Regions from separate parts of the Planococcus alkaliphilus genome, predicted to be linked through region 4. Evidence: riboswitches for the same ligand, from Rfam matches in the RefSeq annotation. Region 4 holds a riboswitch; each other region holds the start of a gene.

Evidence for each region. A riboswitch is a leader RNA that binds a small molecule or an ion and turns the genes downstream of it on or off. The one in region 4 is predicted to bind S-adenosylmethionine.
Region 1: linked by a shared signal. The riboswitch ahead of metK (methionine adenosyltransferase) and the one ahead of AC2EXB_RS03310 (vitamin B12 dependent-methionine synthase activation domain-containing protein) in region 4 are both predicted to bind S-adenosylmethionine.
Region 2: linked by a shared signal. The riboswitch ahead of AC2EXB_RS13980 (aminotransferase class I/II-fold pyridoxal phosphate-dependent enzyme) and the one ahead of AC2EXB_RS03310 (vitamin B12 dependent-methionine synthase activation domain-containing protein) in region 4 are both predicted to bind S-adenosylmethionine.
Region 3: linked by a shared signal. The riboswitch ahead of AC2EXB_RS17580 (cyclase family protein) and the one ahead of AC2EXB_RS03310 (vitamin B12 dependent-methionine synthase activation domain-containing protein) in region 4 are both predicted to bind S-adenosylmethionine.

What each region holds. Positions count from the first base shown of each region.
Region 1 covers NZ_CM168060.1:1,278,133-1,283,541, forward strand. The annotation lists gene AC2EXB_RS06675 (alpha/beta hydrolase family protein) at 1-434, shown strand, start outside; gene pckA (phosphoenolpyruvate carboxykinase (ATP)) at 868-2,460, opposite strand; SAM riboswitch class I at 2,699-2,812, shown strand; gene metK (methionine adenosyltransferase) at 3,013-4,209, shown strand; gene AC2EXB_RS06690 (gamma carbonic anhydrase) at 4,256-4,765, opposite strand; gene AC2EXB_RS06695 (alpha/beta hydrolase) at 4,869-5,409, shown strand, end outside.
Region 2 covers NZ_CM168060.1:2,618,608-2,624,016, forward strand. The annotation lists gene AC2EXB_RS13955 (LLM class flavin-dependent oxidoreductase) at 1-143, opposite strand, end outside; gene AC2EXB_RS13960 (STAS domain-containing protein) at 434-1,210, opposite strand; gene AC2EXB_RS13965 (cobalamin B12-binding domain-containing protein) at 1,185-1,838, opposite strand; gene AC2EXB_RS13970 (hypothetical protein) at 1,843-2,214, opposite strand; gene AC2EXB_RS13975 (antibiotic biosynthesis monooxygenase family protein) at 2,211-2,516, opposite strand; SAM riboswitch class I at 2,725-2,830, shown strand; gene AC2EXB_RS13980 (aminotransferase class I/II-fold pyridoxal phosphate-dependent enzyme) at 2,935-4,110, shown strand; gene ystJ (NADP-dependent malic enzyme) at 4,217-5,409, opposite strand, start outside.
Region 3 covers NZ_CM168060.1:3,376,804-3,382,212, reverse strand. The annotation lists gene AC2EXB_RS17590 (ABC transporter ATP-binding protein) at 1-413, shown strand, start outside; gene AC2EXB_RS17585 (ABC transporter permease) at 406-1,611, shown strand; SAM riboswitch class I at 1,683-1,784, shown strand; gene AC2EXB_RS17580 (cyclase family protein) at 1,880-2,626, shown strand; gene AC2EXB_RS17575 (hypothetical protein) at 2,762-3,106, shown strand; gene AC2EXB_RS17570 (hypothetical protein) at 3,166-3,399, shown strand; gene AC2EXB_RS17565 (hypothetical protein) at 3,466-3,672, opposite strand; gene AC2EXB_RS17560 (hypothetical protein) at 3,624-3,962, opposite strand; gene AC2EXB_RS17555 (DUF2975 domain-containing protein) at 4,077-4,559, shown strand; gene AC2EXB_RS17550 (helix-turn-helix domain-containing protein) at 4,569-4,790, shown strand; gene AC2EXB_RS17545 (hypothetical protein) at 4,970-5,302, shown strand.
Region 4 covers NZ_CM168060.1:609,060-614,468, reverse strand. The annotation lists gene AC2EXB_RS03320 (ROK family protein) at 1-811, shown strand, start outside; gene AC2EXB_RS03315 (glycoside hydrolase family 43 protein) at 1,016-2,635, shown strand; partial or broken gene AC2EXB_RS03310 (vitamin B12 dependent-methionine synthase activation domain-containing protein) at 2,775-2,948, opposite strand; SAM riboswitch class I at 3,136-3,240, opposite strand; gene AC2EXB_RS03305 (hypothetical protein) at 3,429-3,854, shown strand; gene AC2EXB_RS03300 (YehS family protein) at 4,034-4,552, opposite strand; gene AC2EXB_RS03295 (sulfite exporter TauE/SafE family protein) at 4,884-5,409, opposite strand, start outside.

The DNA.
Region 1 (5,409 bases), 670 kb from region 4:
TCCACCTGCTGGCATTTTCACGCGGTGGCATCATGGCACTTTGGACAGCGGTCTTGCGTGATGATATTGCGTCAGTCGTAACATGGGCCGGAGTGACGGATACAGTGCTGACGTATAAAGAACGCCCTGATATGCGGCGCATGATGAAGCGCTTGTATGGCGGCACTCCAAACGCCGCTTTGACTGCCTTCGAAGAGCGGAATCCGCTGCTGCGGATCGAGGAAGCACATATGCCATTCTTAATTATTCATGGCTTGCAAGATGAGAATGTCTTTCCTGCGCAGGCGTATTTATTAGAAGAGGCATTGAAGATGAATGAACAAGCGCATGAAACCTGGTATTTCCTGGAATACACGCATTTCTTCCCGCCGGCAGCGAACCGGAAAGTGGCGAAAGCGCTGACTGTCTGGATGAAAGAGCAGGAAAAAAGTTGACCGATTGGAACCAGGAAATAAAAAAGAAGCTCTCCATATTAACTGGAGAGCTTCTTTCCAGTGTGTTGAAAAAGATAGAAACTAAAATAAGTTTCATTCAGGAATCCGATATTCCACAAAACAGCTGCGCTTTCCAGCGGGCTCACGCCCAATCCTCCTCGTTCGCGGTGCTCCCTGCGGTGTATCGGTCGACTCGCTAAGCCGCAGGAGTCTCCGCTGTTTTGCTCCATATCTCTAGAAAGTTCTCTAGCACCGGCGCGGCTTCGGACTGGGCGAAGCAATAAGACGAGTGGTCTTCTCGGCTTATTGTGGGAGCCTTGTCCATAGCGCCGAAGTGCGGTTTATAGAAGCAGATGCTCCAATTCAACCAGTTTCTCGACAAACGGAAAGAAGCTCTCCATATTAACTGGAGAGCTTCTTTCCGTTTGTTTGCTTATGACAGTGGAGCCGGTCCGCCAAGTTGGCTGATGGCTGGATCTACTGTACCGAACTTTTTGAAGTTGTCTTGGAATTTAGATGAAAGTTCTTTAGCTTTTTGATCGTATGCGTCTTTATCTGTCCATGCATTGCGTGGATTCAAGACTTCAGTAGGCACGCCCGGAATTTCTTTTGGAATTTCCAAGCCAAAGATTGCTTCTTTTTCTGTCTCGATATTGTGCAATTCGCCTTTCATCGCAGCGCGCACCATTGTACGGGTATAAGAAAGTTTCATACGGCTTCCGACACCGTATTCGCCGCCAGTCCAGCCTGTGTTTACCAAGAAGACTTCCACACCATGTTCGTCGATTTTCTCGCCCAGCATTTCTGCATACACAGTTGCGTGAAGCGGAAGGAACGGTGAACCGAAGCAAGTTGAGAAAGTGGCTTCAGGTGCTGTGATACCGCGTTCTGTGCCCGCAAGTTTAGATGTATAGCCGCTTAAAAAGTGGTACATCGCTTGTTCTTTTGACAGTTTGCTGATTGGAGGCAAGACGCCAAATGCATCAGCCGTCAAGAACACGATAGTTTTAGGGTGTCCGCCTACAGACGGGTCTACAATATTATCGATTGCTTGAATCGGATAAGCTGCTCGTGTATTCTCAGTTAGGGAACCATTGTCATAATCAGGGATGCGCGTTTCCGGATCTACAACAACATTTTCAAGAACCGATCCGAAACGAATAGCGTCATAAATCTGCGGTTCGTTTTCACGCGATAAATTGATGGTCTTCGCATAGCAGCCGCCTTCGATATTGAAAACGCCGTTATCCGACCAGCCGTGCTCGTCGTCGCCGATCAATTTGCGGTCGCCGTCTGCTGACAAGGTCGTTTTCCCTGTACCGGACAATCCGAAGAACAAGGTTACATCCCCATCTTTGCCGACGTTCGCTGAACAGTGCATCGGAAGAATCCCTTTTTCCGGCAAGATGTGGTTCATGATGGAGAAAATCGATTTCTTCATTTCGCCGGCGTATTCTGTTCCGCCGATCAAGATGATTTTCTTTTCCATCGATACAATGATGAAGGTTTCAGAATCTGTGCCATCAATAGCCGGATCTGCATGGAAGGTAGGCGCATAGACAACCGTAAATTCTGCTTCATGCGCTGCCAGCTCTTCTTTTGTCGGACGAATGAATAATTGATGCGCAAACAGGTTATGCCATGCATACTCATTGATGGTTTGAATCGCCAGGCGTGACTCATGGTCAGCTCCAGCAAAGCCTTTAAATACATATAGAGCATCTTTTTGCTTCAAGTGATCGATCACTTTTGCATAAAGGTTCTCGAAAATTTCCGAAGAAATCGGGCGGTTGACATTGCCCCAATCTATTTTGTCTCTCGAAATTGCCTCATCAACGATGTATTTATCTTTTGGCGAGCGGCCTGTATATTTGCCGGTTTCGGCTGCTACAGCGCCTTCTCGAGTTAATACCGCTTCCCCACGGGATGTTGCAGCTTCCACTAATTGTGGAACAGATAATTGAACGTGCACGTTTTGGCCATTTAAAAGATCCTTTAGGTCGTTTTTGATATTCACTGGATTCATTTATATGTACCTTCCTTTTCGGTTATTCCCATTGCGAATGGGGAGGATGTATATTCGAAGATTAGTATAACACATTGTGTTAAATAGTCTATACTAATAACAAAGGGAATCGAAAAAAACGTAAATAATGTGCTTTTTGGAGGCCAATAAAACCATTATATCTTTTATTGAAAGAGTTGGTCATTAAAAACGTTGACATCGCTAAGCACATTCCGTATGATGAAAAATTGAACGGATACTCTTATTCCGAGCTGGTGGAGGGGGCAGGCCCTATGAAACCCGGCAACCTGCTGCGAATATGCAGAGAAGGTGCCAAACCTGAAGCAAGGCACAAGGCCTTGGACGATAAGAGTGAAAGGTGCTACTGATGATTTCTCCTTTCCTCATGTATATGATGGAAGGGATTTTTTTATGAAATTTTGCCCTTAATCCTCGTGTACAAGAGCCACAACGGCTTAAAGTTCAATCCCTTTTGGGAACGGACTTGACATGGGAAACGAGTACCGTATCAATTTCGAGAGCAATCTCGCAGGATCTAAGGAGGAACACATTTTGACAAACCGTCGATTATTCACGTCAGAATCAGTAACAGAAGGACATCCGGATAAAATTTGCGATCAGATCTCAGACGCAATTTTGGATGCGATTTTAGCAGAAGACCCAAATGCACGCGTTGCATGCGAAACAACCGTAACTACAGGACTAGTTTTAGTAGCCGGTGAAATCACGACTTCTACGTATGTGGATATTCCGAAAGTAGTTCGTGAAACTGTTCGCGAAATTGGCTATACCCGTGCAAAATACGGTTTCGATTCTGAAACAAGTGCCGTTTTGACAGCGATTGATGAACAATCACCGGATATTGCTGCCGGAGTCAACGTAGCGCTTGAATCGCGTGAAGGCCAAATGACAGATAAAGAACTAGATGATATCGGAGCAGGAGACCAAGGTCTGATGTTTGGATACGCAACTAACGAAACAGAAGAATTCATGCCGCTTCCGATTGCCTTAGCGCATAAATTGGCGCGCCGCCTTGCAGAAGTGCGGAAAGAAGAAATTCTTCCATACTTGCGCCCGGATGGCAAAACGCAAGTGACAATCGAATACGATGAAAACAATAAACCATTGCGTGTGGACACAATCGTTATTTCGACTCAGCATCATCCAGAAGTGCCGCTTGAGCAAATCCAGCGCAATATTAAAGAATATGTCATCAACGAAGTGGTTCCTGCACACTTGATCGATGCAGAAACAAAATACTTCATCAATCCAACTGGTCGCTTTGTAATCGGTGGGCCACAAGGGGATGCGGGCCTTACTGGACGCAAAATCATCGTAGATACTTACGGTGGATATGCGCGCCACGGCGGCGGTGCTTTCTCAGGGAAAGACGCAACAAAAGTGGACCGTTCTGCAGCTTATGCAGCTCGCTACGTAGCGAAAAACATCGTAGCAGCGGGCCTTGCTGAACGTTGCGAAGTACAGCTAGCTTACGCAATCGGCGTAGCTCACCCGGTATCAATTGCAGTCGATACGTTTGGAACAGGCACTGTAGAAGAAAACAAATTGATCGAGCTTGTACGCGGAAACTTTGATCTGCGTCCAGCAGGGATCATCAAAATGTTGGATCTTCGCCGTCCAATCTACAAACAAACGGCAGCATATGGCCATTTCGGCCGCACGGATATTGATCTTCCGTGGGAGCGCACGGACAAAGCAGCAGCTTTGAAAGAGCAATCCGCTCAATAGAAACACATAAAAAGACGGCTGAGCAAATTTGCTCAGCCGTCTTTATTTATTGAAGCGATTTGTAGTATGCTCGTTTTTCAGCGTATTCCCGGACAATGCGCTGCATGTCTTCGATGTCTTCTTTGCGCAGCTCGCGCACCACTTTTGCGGGCCGTCCAAATGCCAGCATGCCAGGAGGGATGACTTTGCCTTGCGGAACGAGACTGCCGGCTCCGATGAATGCTCCTTCTCCGACTTCGGCCCCATCTAAGATGATGGAGCCCATTCCGATTAACGCACCTTTGCGAATTTTGCAGCTATGCAAGGTCACTTGATGGCCGATAGTGACTTCGTCTTCCAAAATCAGCGGGTTCCCTGGGCTTTGATGAAGCATGCATAGGTCTTGGATATTGGTTTTCTTGCCGATAATGGTAGGTGCGACATCGCCGCGGATGACGGTGTTGAACCAGACCGAAGAATCTTCACCGATAACGACATCGCCGGTAATCGTAGTATGGTCAGCGATAAAAGCTGAGGGGTGAATGGATGGGTGTTTGTCTTTGAATGGGTAAATCATGGAAAACCTCCAGTAAAAAAGATAAGATAATACTAATCCTATCAAAATAAGCGTAAAGGTCAAATGGCGTTGCAGCCTGCGCAAGAGAAAGAGGTGGCTTGAAATGTGGAAATGGGAATCCATCGGACCGGCAAAAGCTGTAGTTGTCCTCATTCATAGTGCATATGAACATCATCTTCGATATTCTTGGCAAATCGATCATTGGCGTGGCGCCAATTTCCATGTCATCATGGGAGATTTGCCTGGGCATGGCGAAAATGCGGAAAAAGATACGGCGCATCGGGAACCGTTTGAAGACTACGAGAAATCCATAAAGACAGCGGTTAAAGTCGCGATGGAAAACGAATTGCCGGTATTTATCGTGGCTCACGGCTTAGGGGCGACTCTTGCGATGAGTGTGCTTTCCAAAAATAGAATGGATATCGCCGGAGTTGTTTTCACTTCGCCTTGGCTGCAATTGATCAAGACACCTTCTAAATTTTCGAATGCTTTGACCGGCTTTCATAAAGTGACTTCCCGAGTAAAGATCAATCACCATATTTCCATCGAAGAATTGACCAAGAACCAAGAAGTGATCGAGCAGGAAAAAGAGGATCCTTTCTATCGGACCGAAATTTCGGTAGGCTGGTATCATGAGCTTCAAT
Region 2 (5,409 bases), 1.7 Mb from region 4:
CAGTAACGGTTAAAGCCCCATTTCTCTACATGCTGGGCAAGTTCTACACTATTTGCAAAAGACTCAGCCGTTTCGCTGCCTTCATTGATCGGCGCTAAATCCAAAACGGATAAGGGAACATTTTCAAATTTCTTTTGATTCATCTGATCTTCACTCCTTGTCACTAATATTGTAGCGATTTTGCCAAATAAAGGCATGCAATCAGCTCAGACGAGAAAAGCGCAAGCGCCCATCTAGCCCCGACAGGCTTAAGGCAGAACACGCAGGAAATCCTGATTTCCGCAGTGGGCTGACTTAAGACCCCGAGGGGCTGGGCGCTGGAAACTGGACAACGAAAAGCGCAGGCAGCTCGCCAGCCGCGACAAGCTCAGGTCCCCCCGTATCCCCACGCTAATTTCTGCCACATAAAAAAGCCGACTCGGGATTTTTCGAGTCAGCTTTTGCTGGTTTCTGGGCGCAAAGCAATTACTTCCTGCAAAGAAGAAATAAACTTTACGGACAATAGCGATTGAAGATGATGAAGCTTTTTAGCATGAATCGGTTTCACTCCGCAAATAATGCTTTCTGTCCCCATCACGGAGATTGTCTGCAAAAGAGATTCTAAGCTGGTCAATCCCTGACTTGTAATTTTAGTCATTGCAGTAAAGTCCAGAATGACCATTTCCGCATCTACTTGATAAATATTTTCCAACAAGCGGGAACTGACGGCTTCCACTTTTTCTCTGGATAATTCCCCAAATAACGGTATTAAGAGCCGGTCCCTATCCAATTGGATGCAAGGAGCGGATAACTCTTGGACTTGCTGCAACAAGCCCGCAGTCCGTTCTTTTTCCAGAAATAAATCATAATCGGTTTCATTTAGACGGGAACGGAGCTGGCCAAGCTGCTGGATGACTCTCTCCATTTTACCGTCTTTAGGCACAAGTATTACAGATAAGCTAAATTGGCTGTCCCATTTTGCAAAAACATCTGCCAAAATCAGATTGCTTGGCTGGGCGATCACATTCAGTTCAAATTTTTCGACCACCGTTCCAGAAGCCAGCATCTTCTTTGCTTTGTTTGCACTCGCTTCATCCACAATTTCTAAGAATGACGAAATCTCGCCAAATAAACGCCGAGCTTCGTCGGAACAATTGACCACGGAGAGCTTTTCGTTTAACCGAAAAGCCGGGAGCGGCAATGCATCATATTGATATTCTGTATTCATCATCCGGCTCCTCTCCCGTTTTAATCCAGTGTTCCAGTTGCTCGAGGTCCTTCACTAAAATGGCGCCTTCATCAATCAGGATGCGGCTGCTTTCAAATGCAGCCGCTCGGCCACCGACGATGATTGCAGGAGCATGCGCCAGCTCTTTGAAACTTTTGATATAAGCTTTTAAAGTTGGCAGACGATAGACAAGCGCCGCTGATAAAGCGATGGTGTCTGGCTGCCAGCGATTGGCCGCTTCTATAGCATGGTCAAGCGGCATATTCGGCCCCAAATAATGGACAACCCAGTCGTTTTCACGGAAAAGGCTTGAGACCATCTTCAATCCGATATAATGTTCTTCACCCTCAGGCCCTAATACCATGACTTTCCGTTTTGAAGAATGCGTTTCTTCTCCACGCTTATCAATTATCGAAACGACAAAATCGCAAATCGCCGTAGCAAGATGTTCATCTGCCACTGAAATGGTATTCGTTTCCCATAACTCACCGATATGGTACATGGCAGGTGTTAATAGCTGATCAAAAAGTTTTTTCCGGTTATGGCTGTCGAGAAATTGCTGAACTTGCACCAGCGCTTCCCGGTCGTTGCCTTGTAAAAAAAGTTCGGCTAATTCGGTTGGTTGGATCATCTGATCAACCTCCCTTCTTCAAATTGCTGCCTTTCAACAAATCGATCGCCTCTTGAAGGCATTGTTGCATAAATTCTCTTTCTTTCAGTTCAACTTCTGCATCCAATAATCCAATGAGTCTTTCAAAATTATCTATGATCAAGTCTGACTCGATATTTCGGCTCGTTAATACCTTTTCCAGCCATAATGTATATTCAAGAAACACCTGTCTATCGTTCAAACCATACGCCGTCTCCAAATGGTCGAGATGATGCATATTGTCTTTTTCGGTATGGTCAAATCCGTGTTCTCCAAAACGATCCCATAGGGTTGGATATGCTTCATATATTTGAATCGCGATGCTTTTGGCAATTTGCTTCTTTAAATCTTGCTTCATTCTGCCACCACCTCATACTGATGGACTTTTGGCACTATGCCGGCAAGCGCTTTGTCCGGATAATGCTTTTCGAGATCATGGATTTCCTTGAACTCATTGCTTCTTACCCATTCCATGTAGGCCTCTTTTGAATGCCATTCCAAGTGGACAGTCAATTCATTGCGTTTCTTTGTATTCTGGATCAGCCGGAAAGAATGGAATCCAGGAGCTTTATCTACTCGTCTTGAACGTTTGCGATAAATATCAATGAGGTCCTGAGTCTTCTCTTCAGGCACCACAACAGTGGATGTCACAATATACATCAGATTACCCCTTTGAAATAAAGTGTTAATATCCATTATAACCTTTCGTCTTTCGAATTAAAAGAAATCGCCCATTTGCCTATAAAGCGTTTAAATCTTAAAACGTTTTTTCCATTTAAAAGAATATTTTCACAATTTCTCTTGCAGTTTCTGGTGAGATGGTTTAAGCTTGAAGACATCGCACCACCCATAACTTCATATTATTTATTTCTTATCAAGAGAGATGGAGGGATTTGGCCCTTTGATGTCTCAGCAACCAGCCTGACGAAGGCCACGGTGCTAATTCCAAAAGGCATATGCCTTAAAGATGAGAAGAACGCGTTCCCTATAAAACGGGGCTTTCTTCTTGCTGAAGAAAGCCCCGTTTTTCTATGCATTAACCAGAACCGTTCTCTACAACTAATAGGAGGTTTTCATGATGGCAAATCATTTAGAGACTCGTTTTATCCATTCAACTGGCGTAGACAAAGAAACAGGGGCAGTCAACGTCCCTATTTACTTGTCTTCCACTTATCATCAGCCCAATATCGATGAGTTCGGACCATTCGACTACAGCCGTTCAGGCAATCCAACGCGTCAAAAATTAGAGGAAACGATTGCGAAACTCGAAAACGGCACCCGTGGATTTGCCTTTTCTTCCGGCATGGCTGCGATCTCCTCTGCTTTCATGCTTTTATCTGCCGGAGACCATGTTCTCGTTTCTGAAGATGTCTACGGCGGAACTTATCGTTTCGTCACAGAAGTGCTGAATAAATTCAATATCGACTACACATTCGTCAATATGACCGATCTCAGTGAGATGGCCGCTGCCATCCGCGAAAATACAAAAGTCATCTATATTGAAACACCTTCTAACCCGGTGATGAACATCACAGATATTGAAATCGCAGCTAAACTTGCAAAAGCGAACGATTGTTTAACTTTTGTCGATAATACATTCATGACGCCTCTTTATCAAAACCCACTTGACCTTGGAGCAGACATCGTCTTGCATAGCGCTACAAAATTCCTTTCCGGCCATAGTGACATCATTGCCGGACTCGCTGTGACAAAAGACGAAGAGCTCGGCAGCCGGCTCGCTTTTATCCAAAACACATTCGGTTCGATTTTAGGGGCGCAAGATTCTTATTCACTTATCCAAGGCATTAAAACACTTGGTGCCCGTATGAAACAGTCGTCCGCATCAGCTCGAATTATTGCCGATTATTTGCATAGCCATCCCGTAGTAGAAGAAGTATATTACCCCGGTTTCCGTTTCCATCCGGGAAATCCGATACATGAACGCCAAGCACGTGGAGCAGGTGCAGTTCTGTCCCTGCGCCTCGCCGATAAAGCCGCAGCCAAAATTTTCGTCGACAGCTTGCAAATTCCGGTTTTCGCAGTATCGCTCGGGGCAGTTGAAACAATTCTTTCCTACCCAGCGACCATGTCTCATGCATCTATGCCAAAAGAACAGCGTGAGCAGCGAGGAATCACCGACGGTTTGCTGCGATTGTCCGTTGGTTTGGAATATGCTGATGACTTGCTCGAAGATCTCGAACAAGCATTAAAAAAAGTACGCGAAGCTAGCCTACAACCTGTATTAACTAAATAAAGCAAGATACGAACCCGGACAGACATCAAGTTTTCTCATGCTTCTACACAACCTAAAAAGCCGTTCACCTTTACAAAAGATGAACGGCTTTCTTCTATATATATTGTTATTCTCTCACAATCACTGCGGTTAAGTTTTCCGCGGTTTCATCAATCTGATTTGGGCAAGCAGCATAGTTGGCAACGCCTGTTTCGATTGCGGCAGCCGCTACCGCTTTGGCAACTGCTGTAGCCACGCGCAGATCAAAAGGAGCAGGAATGACATAATCCTCGTGGAGTTCATCTTCTTCAATCAAATCGGCAATGGCTTCAACCGCTGCAATTTTCATCGCATCATTGATTTCACTGGCTTGCACATCTAACGCCCCTCTGAATATGCCTGGGAAAGCTAATACATTATTCACTTGGTTTGGAAAATCCGACCGTCCTGTACCGATTACTTTGGCTCCTGCACGCTTAGCCTCATGCGGCAAGATTTCAGGATTCGGATTTGCCATCGCAAAAATAATAGGACCTTCCGCCATGGTTCTCACCATTTCTTCAGTTAATGCACCTTCTGCAGAAACGCCGATAAAAACATCCGCGCCAATAATGACCTCATGGAGCAAACCTGCCTTGCGTTCGGAGTTGGTCATCTCTGCAACTTCTTCTTTAAACGGGTTCATTCCATAAGCTCGGCCTTTGAAAATCGCACCTTTTGTGTCGCACATAATTACGTCGTTAAAGCCGAATTTATGAAGAAGCTTGACCACAGCAATCCCCGCAGCGCCTGCTCCGTTCACAACGACTCTCGTGTCGGCAATTTCTTTGCCGACCAATTTTAGCGCATTGACCAAGCCAGCTAAAGTAACAATGGCGGTTCCATGCTGATCGTCATGGAATACAGGAATATTCATCTCTTCTTTTAAGCGCTGTTCCACGATAAAGCAAGCCGGTGCTGAGATATCCTCCAAATTCACACCACCAAATCCAGGCTCCAATAATTTTACCGTCTGGATAATGGTTTCGGCATCTGTTGTTCCAAGGCAAATCGGAAAAGCATCCACTCCGGCAAACTCTTTAAAAAGCACAGCTTTTCCTTCCATGACAGGCAAGGCAGCTCCCGGACCAATATTTCCAAGTCCGAGTACAGCAGTGCCATCTGTGACAACGGCGACTGTATTGCCTTTCATCGTGTAGTCGTAGACTTTGGCCGGATCCTGCGCAATTTCCTTGCACGGTTCAGCCACTCCTGGAGAATAAGCGAGGCTTAAATCGCGTCCATTTTCTACTGCCACTTTTGACCGGACTTCCAACTTCC
Region 3 (5,409 bases), 900 kb from region 4:
AGATTCGCTCGCTCGCTGAAAAAGGCACAGCAATTCTCTTGTCTTCGCACCAGATGAATCTGGTCGAAGAAATGGCTGACCGCCTGTTTTTGATCCACCGTGGAACAAAAGTGATCTACGGGACGCTCAGCGAGGTGAAAAGGGAATACGCCAACTTCAAATGCACAATCAACGGCGTGAACAGCCGGAGCCTGCTTGAAGGGTTGCCGGAAGTGGAACGGGTGGAACAGAACGGGGAAATCGCGGTGCTGTATCTGTCGCGGAATGTGCAGCCGGCCGTCTGGCTGAAGAATCTGCCGGCGGAACTGGACATCCAGGAACTGTCGATCGACCGCATCTCGCTGCACGAAATCTTCATCGACATCGCCACTGACAAGAATCTTTTGAAGGAAGCGGGTGAAGCACATGCGTAACACGATGAAAGTCGCCAAATGGGAAATCAAACGCAATATGAAAAGCAAATCGTTTATCATTGGCTTGTTCCTGACACCGATTATTTTCCTGGCCTTCTTCTTGCTGCCGGACCTGTTTCGTTCAGACGACGAACCGGCCGCAACGAAAGTCTACGTCAACGACGAGCTTGGGGTCTACGAACAATTGGAAGCTGCTGCAGCCTCGACCGAATGGCAGCTGGAAGAAACGCAAATCGCCGAACAGGAAGCGGAAGCTGCGCTTGAAGTAGAAGACGCCGCATACGTCTTCATCAATGAACAGTCGGTTGAAAACGGCAAAGTCACGGTCTATACAAACGAAGAGACCGATTCGGGATTCATGGAGGAAGTCCAAGTGCTGAGCGGACCGCTGCAGATGATGCAGATCGAACAGCTTGGATTGACGCCGGAAGAAGCGGGAATGGTCGCGCAGGGCATCGTCTTTGAAGACGCTTCTGTTGAAGCGGACGAAGGCGGACTGTTCAGCGAAGGGATGCTCGAACGCATCATTCCTGGCGCTTTCGCCGCTGTTGTCATGCTGTCGATCGTCTTCACGGGAATGGCGATCTTCCAAAGCGCGTCGCAGGAGAAGAAAGATAAAATCGCCGAAATCATCCTGTCGTCTTTGACGCCGGCTGATTTGATGCAAGGCAAGATCATCGGCTATTTCGTCCTCGGCATCATCCAGCTGATCGTCTATGTCGCGATCATCCTGCCGGTGCTGCTGTGGAAAATCGATATGCCGATCATGGAATACTTGCTCGTGCCGGAACTGGCCGTCTTGCTGCTGATTGCGGTGCTCGGCTACCTCTTGTATGCGGCACTGTTCGTCGGTATCGGCGCCACAATGGCCGACATCTCGACCGCCGGAAACTTCCAGGGGCTTGTCATGATGCTGCCGTTCAGTCCGTTCCTGTTCATCGGTCCTGTATTCAGCGACCCGAGCGGATTCTGGGCACAGCTCGGAAGCTACATCCCGTTTACATCACCGGGAGTCTTGATCTTGCGCCTATCGCTTCTTGAAGAATGGCCATGGGTGGAAATCGGCATCGCTGTCGCCATTCTTGCCATCAGTGTCTGGGTCTTCATGAAGCTTGCAGGAAAAGTCTTCAAGACCGGAATTCTCATGTACGGCAAGAACGCAACACCGGGCGAAATCTGGAAATGGATTCGCGCTTAAAAAGAATTCAAAATAGATTGACTTTTCACTTGGCCGATTGTAGGATTATGGATAACTAATTGAATATAACTTTCTTATCAAGAGAGGTGGAGGGATTTGGCCCTTTGAAGCCTCAGCAACAGACTGCAAAGTACTGTGCTAATTCCAAAAGCGTTCAAGCTTGAAGATAAGAAGAGAACTTTGACCTTCATCTGCCAAACCCTCTTCTTAATCCAGGAAGAGGGTTTTTAGTTGCCCTCTATCCACAAACCCCAAGGAGGAATTTACCATGCCCATCAAAACACTCGAAACAATCGAAGCCATCAACTTACTGAAACAGAAGACTTGGGTCGACTTGACTCATGCATTCGGTCCCGACTCGCCGCATTTCTCGGCATTTGAAGATGCGAAATTCGATACTTTGTTCAACCACGACGACGGCTTCTTTGCCCAGCGCTTCACATTTCCCGGGCAATACGGAACCCATCTCGATGCACCGATCCATTTTGTCCGCGATGCCCGCTATCTTCACGAACTGGGGCTGAAGGAACTTGTTCTTCCGCTCGTTGTCATCGACAAGTCAAAAGAAGCGGAAGCAGACCCTGACTTTACGTTAGGGGTTGACGGCATTGAAGCGTTCGAAGCCGTACACGGCAAAATCGAAGCTGACACGTTCGTCGCGCTGCGCACGGATTGGAGCAAACGCTGGCCGGACAAGGAAGCCTTCGACAATAAAGACGAAGAAGGCAATAGCCATGCACCCGGCTGGTCCGTTAACGCATTGAAATTCCTTTTTGAAGAACGGGGCGTACGGGCAGTCGGCCATGAAACGTTCGACACCGATTCTGCCATCGACTACCGCAGAAACGGCGCGCTCCTCGGCGAGTATTATGTACTCGACCAAGACACCTATCAAGTCGAGCTGCTTGCAAATCTCGATCAGCTGCCGGCAAAAGGGGCCGTAATTTTCAACATCGTCCCGAAAGCGGACAAGGCTTCCGGCTTTCCAATGCGTTCGTTTGCAATCTTGCCGTAAGAAATAGAATCTTTGACAACAGACAGTGTATCCATGCTGTCTGTTTTTGAATCCAGACAAATGAAAGCGCTCTTACATCTTCTAATATTTTCAATTATAATAAGATTATGCTGAAATAGAGGAGGGGTTTCATAGATGAATCCGAGTGAGACTTGGCAGTACATTTTAACGAAGGCAAACAGCAGGTCATTTGAAATCCCTACAACGCCGCAAAATAAACGAATACCTAAATGGTTTTCTGTATCAAGAAATGATGAATATATTGTGGTTGCTAATGCTAAAACAAATTTGCCGAGCGTAAGCCTGAAAAATGAAAGACGTATTACTTTCGGTGATTTTGAATCGATCTTCGATTACTATGAAATCCGAAAAAATGGAGCGAAAGGAATCAGTAAAGAAGTAGCTGCAAAATCCATGAATTCTGCCTATATCTTTGCATTGATTGATGATGCATATAAAACAGCTGCGATTTCAGTTTGATTTTTTAGCTGGACAAAAAATGTTTCCATATTCCATAACAAACGAAAAGGGGTGACGGGATGGGAAACAAGAGCCACGGCTTAAAGCACGGCTGGACATTCATTGCACACAAATCCTATAAGATTTTTTCAAACGCCAATGCCTATGTCGTCATTGACTACGAGAACGACATCGTCCTCCAGTTTTCCGTCACAGATGCCGACCTGGAAATCGTCACCGCCAACTGGGGCCTTAACTTTAAAATTATCCTGGGATTCAAGACGATCAAGATTTTGGATTTCCCGGAAGAGTGATTCGAGTGAAAATAAAATTTGTATGAAAACGCCTGACACATTGCTGTCAGGCGTTTCTTGTTGGTGTTAGTCGTAAACCGACAGTTTCCCGGCATATTGCGCACTTCCGCGGTCAGCCAGAAGGTTGACTTCGATCAAGTAATCACCCGTTGTGCTGGGCAAAGTAAATGCCAGATCTTCGACTTCAACCGCTGTTTCTTCGCCGCCATGCCACAAACGGACACTTAAACTTTGAAAATCAAAATCTCCGTGTTCAAAGAGCAGGTCAACCATTTCGCCCGCCACAAACGCATTTCGGGCTGCTCGTCCGCAAACGCCAAAAAGTCTTCCACTTCTGTATCAATCCGTTTATTTTCCGGTCCCAGCCAATCGACATCCGCTTCTGCAAGTTCGTCCCATTCGACAGGAGCGCTCCCGGAAAGGGTGATGCCAGGCGGCGTAAAATCGTAATTTTCCCCGATGCAGCCGGACAAAGCAACCAGCAGCAGGCTTAAAATCATCCATCGTTTCATCGTGCATCTCAGTTCTTTTCTTCTATTAATAAACGGGACTGCTTTATCCACTAAAAAGTTTCCGCATGAAATGAGAGGGGAATAAAACGCTAATCAACATTTATTTATTGATTTACGATAAATAATATGCTAAGTTCAATGTAATAACAAACGAGTGAGGTGTTTTTGATGAAACGGGAAACAATCTTTTTGAAGCTGGTCATAGTCCTGATGGCGCTGCCGGCTTTGGCCATCTCTATTTTCGTCGTGCCGCCGATGACCGGTTTTGTCGGTGAGATCCTGCCGAAATGGGCGTTCCTGCAATACGTCTTTATGCTTGCTTTATACGGTTCAGCCATCGCTTATTTCGCAGCGCTCTACCAAACGCTGAAGCTTCTGGGGTATATTGATAAAGGCATCGCTTTTTCGGAACGGTCGGTAAAAGCGCTGAAGAACATCAAATACTGTGCACTGACGATTACCGTGCTGTTCATCTTGAACTTGCCGATTATCCTGTATACGGCGCAGATAGATGATGCACCGGGCCTTGGGGGCTTGGGGATGATCATCACTTTCGGAGCGATTGTCATTGCGGTTTTTGCTGCGGTGCTCCAAAAGCTGCTGCAAAATGCCATCGATATAAAATCTGAAAACGATTTAACTGTGTGAGGTGCAACTATGGCGATTATTATCAATATTGACGTGATGCTGGCCAAGCGGAAAATGAGTGTGACCGAACTGTCGGAACGGGTGGGCATCACGATGGCCAACCTGTCGATCCTGAAAAACGGCAAAGCGAAAGCGGTGCGCCTGTCCACGCTCGACGCCATCTGCAAAGCGCTGGACTGCCAGCCGGGCGATGTGCTGGAGTACCGGGAAGACGAAGACAGCAAAATTTGAGTATCAAGTGCTCTTCCCCAAAAAATTAATAATACAAATGGAACAGCCAGCAAATTCACTCGGATTTGCTGGCTGTTTTTTGGATTCCCTAAACAACGTGATTCTTTTATATCCAATAATCAGGTAAACTGCGAGTAAGGAAGATTATTGAAATTTGAATCCCGGAGGAGTGAGCTGAAATGAAAAAACTGTTCATGCTTTTGTGGACTCTTATGCTGATGGCAGGCTGCGATCAGGGAACGGGCAAAGGCTCATTTGCCCAGATTGTCGTGGTCAACGGGATTGAATACAATGGGACGGAGGAAAAGCTGGAAGATTACGAAGTGGACCGGCCCATCGGCAATGTATTGAAGGAAGTCCCTCCAAATGTCTCTCCGGATAATTTTCAATCCAATTTCTTTGAAGAAGGGGCGGTCATTTACGCTGTTAAAAAAAGCATGGATTTCATCATTGTAAAGGATGGTGAAGACAATCTTTACTTGCTCCAAAAAGCGCCTGGAAACGAACAGTAAAGACAGTTTAAACATTTCATTGGATACGGAGAGCCTGGACAAGTTCCTGGCTCTTTTTCTGTTCAATAAAAGCTTTTGTGGCCAAGCTGAATAAGCTCCTGAAAGTT
Region 4 (5,409 bases):
TTCATTGATTGCTTCTGCACCTGAAAGCCCTCACGGCGTAGTTGGCATCGGCGTCGGTGTACCGGGAGTCGTTGATAAAAGTGGAGAAATCTTGCTAGCGCCCAACTTGAAGTGGCGGAACCTGGACTTGAAATCGGTCTTGGAAGAAAAGTATGGGCTTCCCGTCATTATCGAAAACGAGGCGAATGCCGGTGCTTACGGCGAAAAGCGTTTCGGTGCGGGACAGGAATGCGAAAACATCATCTATGTCAGCGCAGGCATCGGGATTGGCGTCGGCCTGATCTTAAACGGTTCCCTCTATAAAGGGTCGAACGGATTTTCCGGTGAACTTGGCCACATGACCATTCAAGTAAACGGCCCGAAATGCCGCTGTGGTAATGAAGGATGTTGGGAACTGTATGCGTCGGAGCAAGCGCTGCTGGATACTGCGGTGCAGTCCGGGTTATTCGCTTCCACTGATGAAAAATTGGATTTGCCGCATTTGATTCAGCTCGCAGAATCCGGCAATGAAGAAGCCATTGCGCTATTCAAAAAAAGCGGCGATTATTTAGGCGTCGGCATCAACAATATCGTCAATACGTTCAATCCGCAGCAAGTCGTAATCGGCAACCGGATGGCTTCCGCCAAAAATTGGCTGAGCGAATCGTTGAATGAACGCGTGGCCAACCAAGCGCTTTGGTTCCAGCAAAACGATTTGATCATCGGCTTTTCTGAACTTGATACGCTGCCAACGGCACTTGGCGTCGCTGCTTTTACCATTGAGAATTTCTTGAGTGTCCGCATGCAGCCGCAGCAAGCCATTTTTTCTTAAGCTGTTATAAACTTTCATCACACTTAGTTTACCATTCGTACTAAGTAGTGTATGATCGTTTATAGCAGCTGAAGATTTTTAATTTTCGATTTAATTGGATTAAGAATCTTTGCCTTTGCTGTTTGGGCACGTGTTTTTGAAAGCACTTACATCTCCTCTGCCAAGCAGCAGATCCACAAAATCATACATAAAGGGTGACGAAAAATGGCGATTATCCAAAATCCAATTTTAACGGGATTCAATCCGGATCCAAGCATTTGCCGTGTAGGAGAAGATTATTACATCGCGGTGTCCACTTTTGAATGGTTCCCAGGTGTCGGCATCTACCATTCCAAGGACTTGAAAAACTGGCGGTTGATCTCTCGTCCGCTCAACCGGTTGAGCCAATTGAACATGATGGGCAATCCGAACTCCGGCGGCGTCTGGGCACCGGCCCTTTCCTACAGCGACGGAAAGTTCTGGCTGATTTTCACAGATGTGAAAGTGACAGAAGGGCAATGGAAAGACTGCCATAACTACCTCGTCACTTGCGAAACGATTGATGGCGAATGGTCGGAACCGATTTATTTGAACAGTTCGGGATTTGACCCTTCCCTGTTCCACGATGAATCCGGCAAGAAATACTTGGTGAATATGTATTGGGATCACCGACATGGCCATCATAATTTTTACGGCATCGTGCTTCAGGAATACAGCGTTGAAGAACAGAAATTAGTCGGCAAATCCGAAATCATCTTCAAAGGAACCGATGTGGCATTAGTTGAAGCGCCGCATCTTTACAAAATCGGCGAATATTATTATTTATTGACCGCTGAAGGCGGCACGAAGTATGACCACCAAGCTACGATTGCCCGTTCAAAAGATTTGCACGGACCTTATGAAGTCCATCCGGAAAATCCGTTGATCACATCTTTCTTCTCGCCAAGAAATCCGCTGCAGAAATCGGGACATGCTTCCATTGTCCAAACGCATACGGACGAATGGTTCCTGGTGCATTTGACGGGGCGCCCGCTTTCCCGAAAAGGCCAAGCTTTGCTTGACCCGCGCGGCTACTGCCCGCTTGGACGCGAAACAGCCATCCAGCGAGTGGAATGGAAAAACGATTGGCCATATGTCGTCGGCGGAAATGCACCCTCACTTCAAATCGAAGGGCCAGCCATCGAAGAAGTGGTGTGGGATCGCGATTATCCGGAAAAAGACGATTTCGATTCGGAGACATTGAACCCGCATTTCCAGACGCTGCGTATCCCTTTAGGCGAAGAAATCGTTTCTTTGAAGGAAAATCCAGGCCACTTGCGCATTCATGGATGCGAGTCGTTGACATCTAAATTCACCCAAGCATTCGTCGCGAGACGCTGGCAGCATTTCCACTTTACTGCGGAAACGAAAGTTGCCTTCCAGCCAGATACATTCCAGCAGGCAGCGGGTCTTGTAAACTATTACAACACGGAAAACTGGACGGCTCTTCAAATTACCTGGCACGAAGAAAAAGGCCGCATCCTTGATTTGACTGTCTGCGATAATTTCGCCTACGACCAGCCGCTGCAAGGCGAAGAAATCGTCGTGCCTGATGAAGTCGAGTACGTCCACATGCGCGTCAATGTCGATGCGGACATTTATCAGTATTCCTATTCGTTCGATGGGGAGGACTGGCATTTGATTCCGATCCGCTTCGGTTCGCATAAACTTTCCGATGACTACATCCAAGGCGGCGGATTCTTCACCGGCGCATTTGTCGGCATGCAATGCCAAGATACGTCCGGCCAAAAGTTGGCGGCGGATTTCGATTATTTTATTTACAAAGAACGCGAAGAAACCCAATAAAAAGGGCGGCTCAGGATGGTCTGAGCTGCTCTTTTTCCAGTTATTTGGATATACTGTCCATTAGCTGCGAAATACTATCCGTTTTTAGCTAAATACTGTCCAATCTTCCCTTTTTACTGTCCAAACCCCTTTCCAATACTCAATCTACTACAAAATACCGCGCATCCGGATGGGCAAAGACAATCGCCGACACCGAAGCTTCCGGATCCATCATATATTCTTCCGTCAATTGGACGCCGATGTCTTCCGGTTTGATCAAGCCGAATAATTTCGCTTGATCTTCCAAGTTCGGACATGCCGGATAGCCGAATGAGACATTGTTGACGGCAAGAATCGTCAAAATACGCGGGAATTTCGCTTTGATCAGCTGGGCTCCTATTGCCCCGTCTGCCGTTAGAATCCTCGTTTTAATTCCTCTAATAATCCCGTTCTCTCTGCTCCTATATATAGAAAAAAAGCCCTCCATGAAAATGAAGGCTTTATGAGTTCACACTCGTTCCTTTTCATCTCTTAGGCAATCGATTACCTGCTGGATTTAGCACCTGACCTTGCGACTGGTTGCTGAAGCGTCATAGGGCCAGTCCCTCGACTTCTCTCGATAAGAATTCACGTTATTCAATTTTGGCTTTTTGTAAGGGTAACTGGTTCAGGATGGAAAATCAAGGCGTTTTGACAGAAATAAACGAACTTTCTGTTAAGAAAGACATTTACCGTTCTGGTTTCTCTCCGTTTCCCTTTTCACACATTTCCGCTATCATGGGAATCAATCAACGCTTTTAGGAGGAATTTCTGAATGTCTGAAAAATACCTGCTTGACGTCAACGATCCGCGCAATTATTTCGTGTTGCTCGAGAACCGCCTCTTTCCTTCGATTGCTAAAGATCCAAACGCCTTAGCGGAAGGCGCAGAACAGCACCTGGCGAAAAGTGCTGGCCCGCTTGCCATCTATGAACGCGTCGGCGTGCTTACTGCCGACATCGACTACACCATTCCATCGAGCTTTCATTCCGCAAGCGAAACCCAATACCAAAATTTCCTGTTCCGCTATACGGAAGACTCAGTGACGTTCATCGAACCTGAAAAAACGCTCTCCTACCCGACAACAGAAGCGCTTTTTGCAGCCGGCAACGACTTGTTGACTGAGAAAAAAGCACAGTCGCCTGCGGAAGATTTCATGGTGCTCAGCGCCAAACTGCTCGCAACCTATCCGTGGCAATAAAAGAAAGCTGGACGGCATTTTTGCTATCCAGCTTTTTTGATTGCAGCCGGAAAACCATTTTCGTTTACTCCCGACTTTTTGTGAAATATGCTCGACTTTCGTTCGAATACTCCCAACTCTCCAATTCCCATCCTCTAAATCAAAAAATCCGCCTCCAATGAAAGAAGCGGATCCATGCATTATTTTCTATATTTGATTGCCAATCCTTTTAGGAAATTGCGGGCATAGCGGTCGCCGCAGATGCTGTAATTCTTATGGCCATGCTTTCGCAAGATGCCGCTCATTTCGCTTTTCGACACGGTCACGCCGGCAAGTGCGAGCAATTCAAGCATGTCTTCACTCGTCAATTGCAAAGCGATCTTCACTTTCTTCAACAGCAAATTGTTTGCCGGCTCGTTGCTCATCGGCGGTGTGGCCGGCTGCCCCGGTTTCGGCTCTTGGCGTCCCCGCTTGAAGACAATCAAGCCGTTCAAGAAAGATTCCAGCATCCGGTTGTCGACACGGATATGGTCAACATTTTCAGAAGCATCCAAAACGCTGTCCATGTCATCGCCTTCGCTTTCCGGCGTCTTCGTCAACACTTTCAACACATCTTCTTTCGACAGCTCGATGCCGCCTTCCTTGAAAATCTTTATCATGTCATTATTTTTAATATCAAGTGCGTAGCGCAGCCTGATCAGAATATCATTATTGTCCATCGGGAAACCTCCATTTATTATGCATGATAGCTGTTCCATCATCTTTTTCGCTTTCTTTATCATAGCATATTTAAAAGGCCCGATTTGATGAAAACCTTTGTATTTGTCAAAAAAGCTAATATTCTGCGGAATTAATAAATAATCGATACAACAGACAAGAACGCCTTCTTGTTTATTAACATAGACTCAATCATCTACTTCGCTCACAACATTTGCACAATTGACGATAGATGTGAAGAAATGATTTTCAACGGTATGAAAAACTGCTACAAACGGATAGCTTCTTTGCCGCAGGCCAGCAAATTTTGATGCGCACGACGCTATACACTAATTAGAGAATATCGCTCCAGATTTTGATCGCTGTCCCTAAAATCAGCAAGGCCAAAATCCACTGGAGGTATTTCGTGTTCATCTTCTGTCCAAGTTTCGCCCCCAGAGGTGCAGCGATCAGGCTTGCTACAATCATGACGGCTGCCGGCCCGTACAAAATCTGGTCGGTGACAATTTTTCCGACCGTCGAGCCAATCGACGAAATGAACGTAATCGCCAGTGAAGTCGCAATGGTCATGCGCGTCGGTATTTTCAACACCACAAGCATGATTGGCACCAGGATAAAAGCACCCGCTGCCCCGACGATGCCTGCAGCAATTCCAACGATCAAAGCAAGGCCGGCCGCCAGCCCTTTATGGAACACCACTTGGTCAAGTGGAATGTCGTCGACTCCTTTTTTGGGAAGGAACATCATGATGACGGCAATTGTCGCCAAAATGGCATAGACAATATTAATGGCTTGTTCAGACAATAACGTGGAGCCATAGCCGCCGATAAAACTCCCGACTAAAATGGCCCCGCCCATA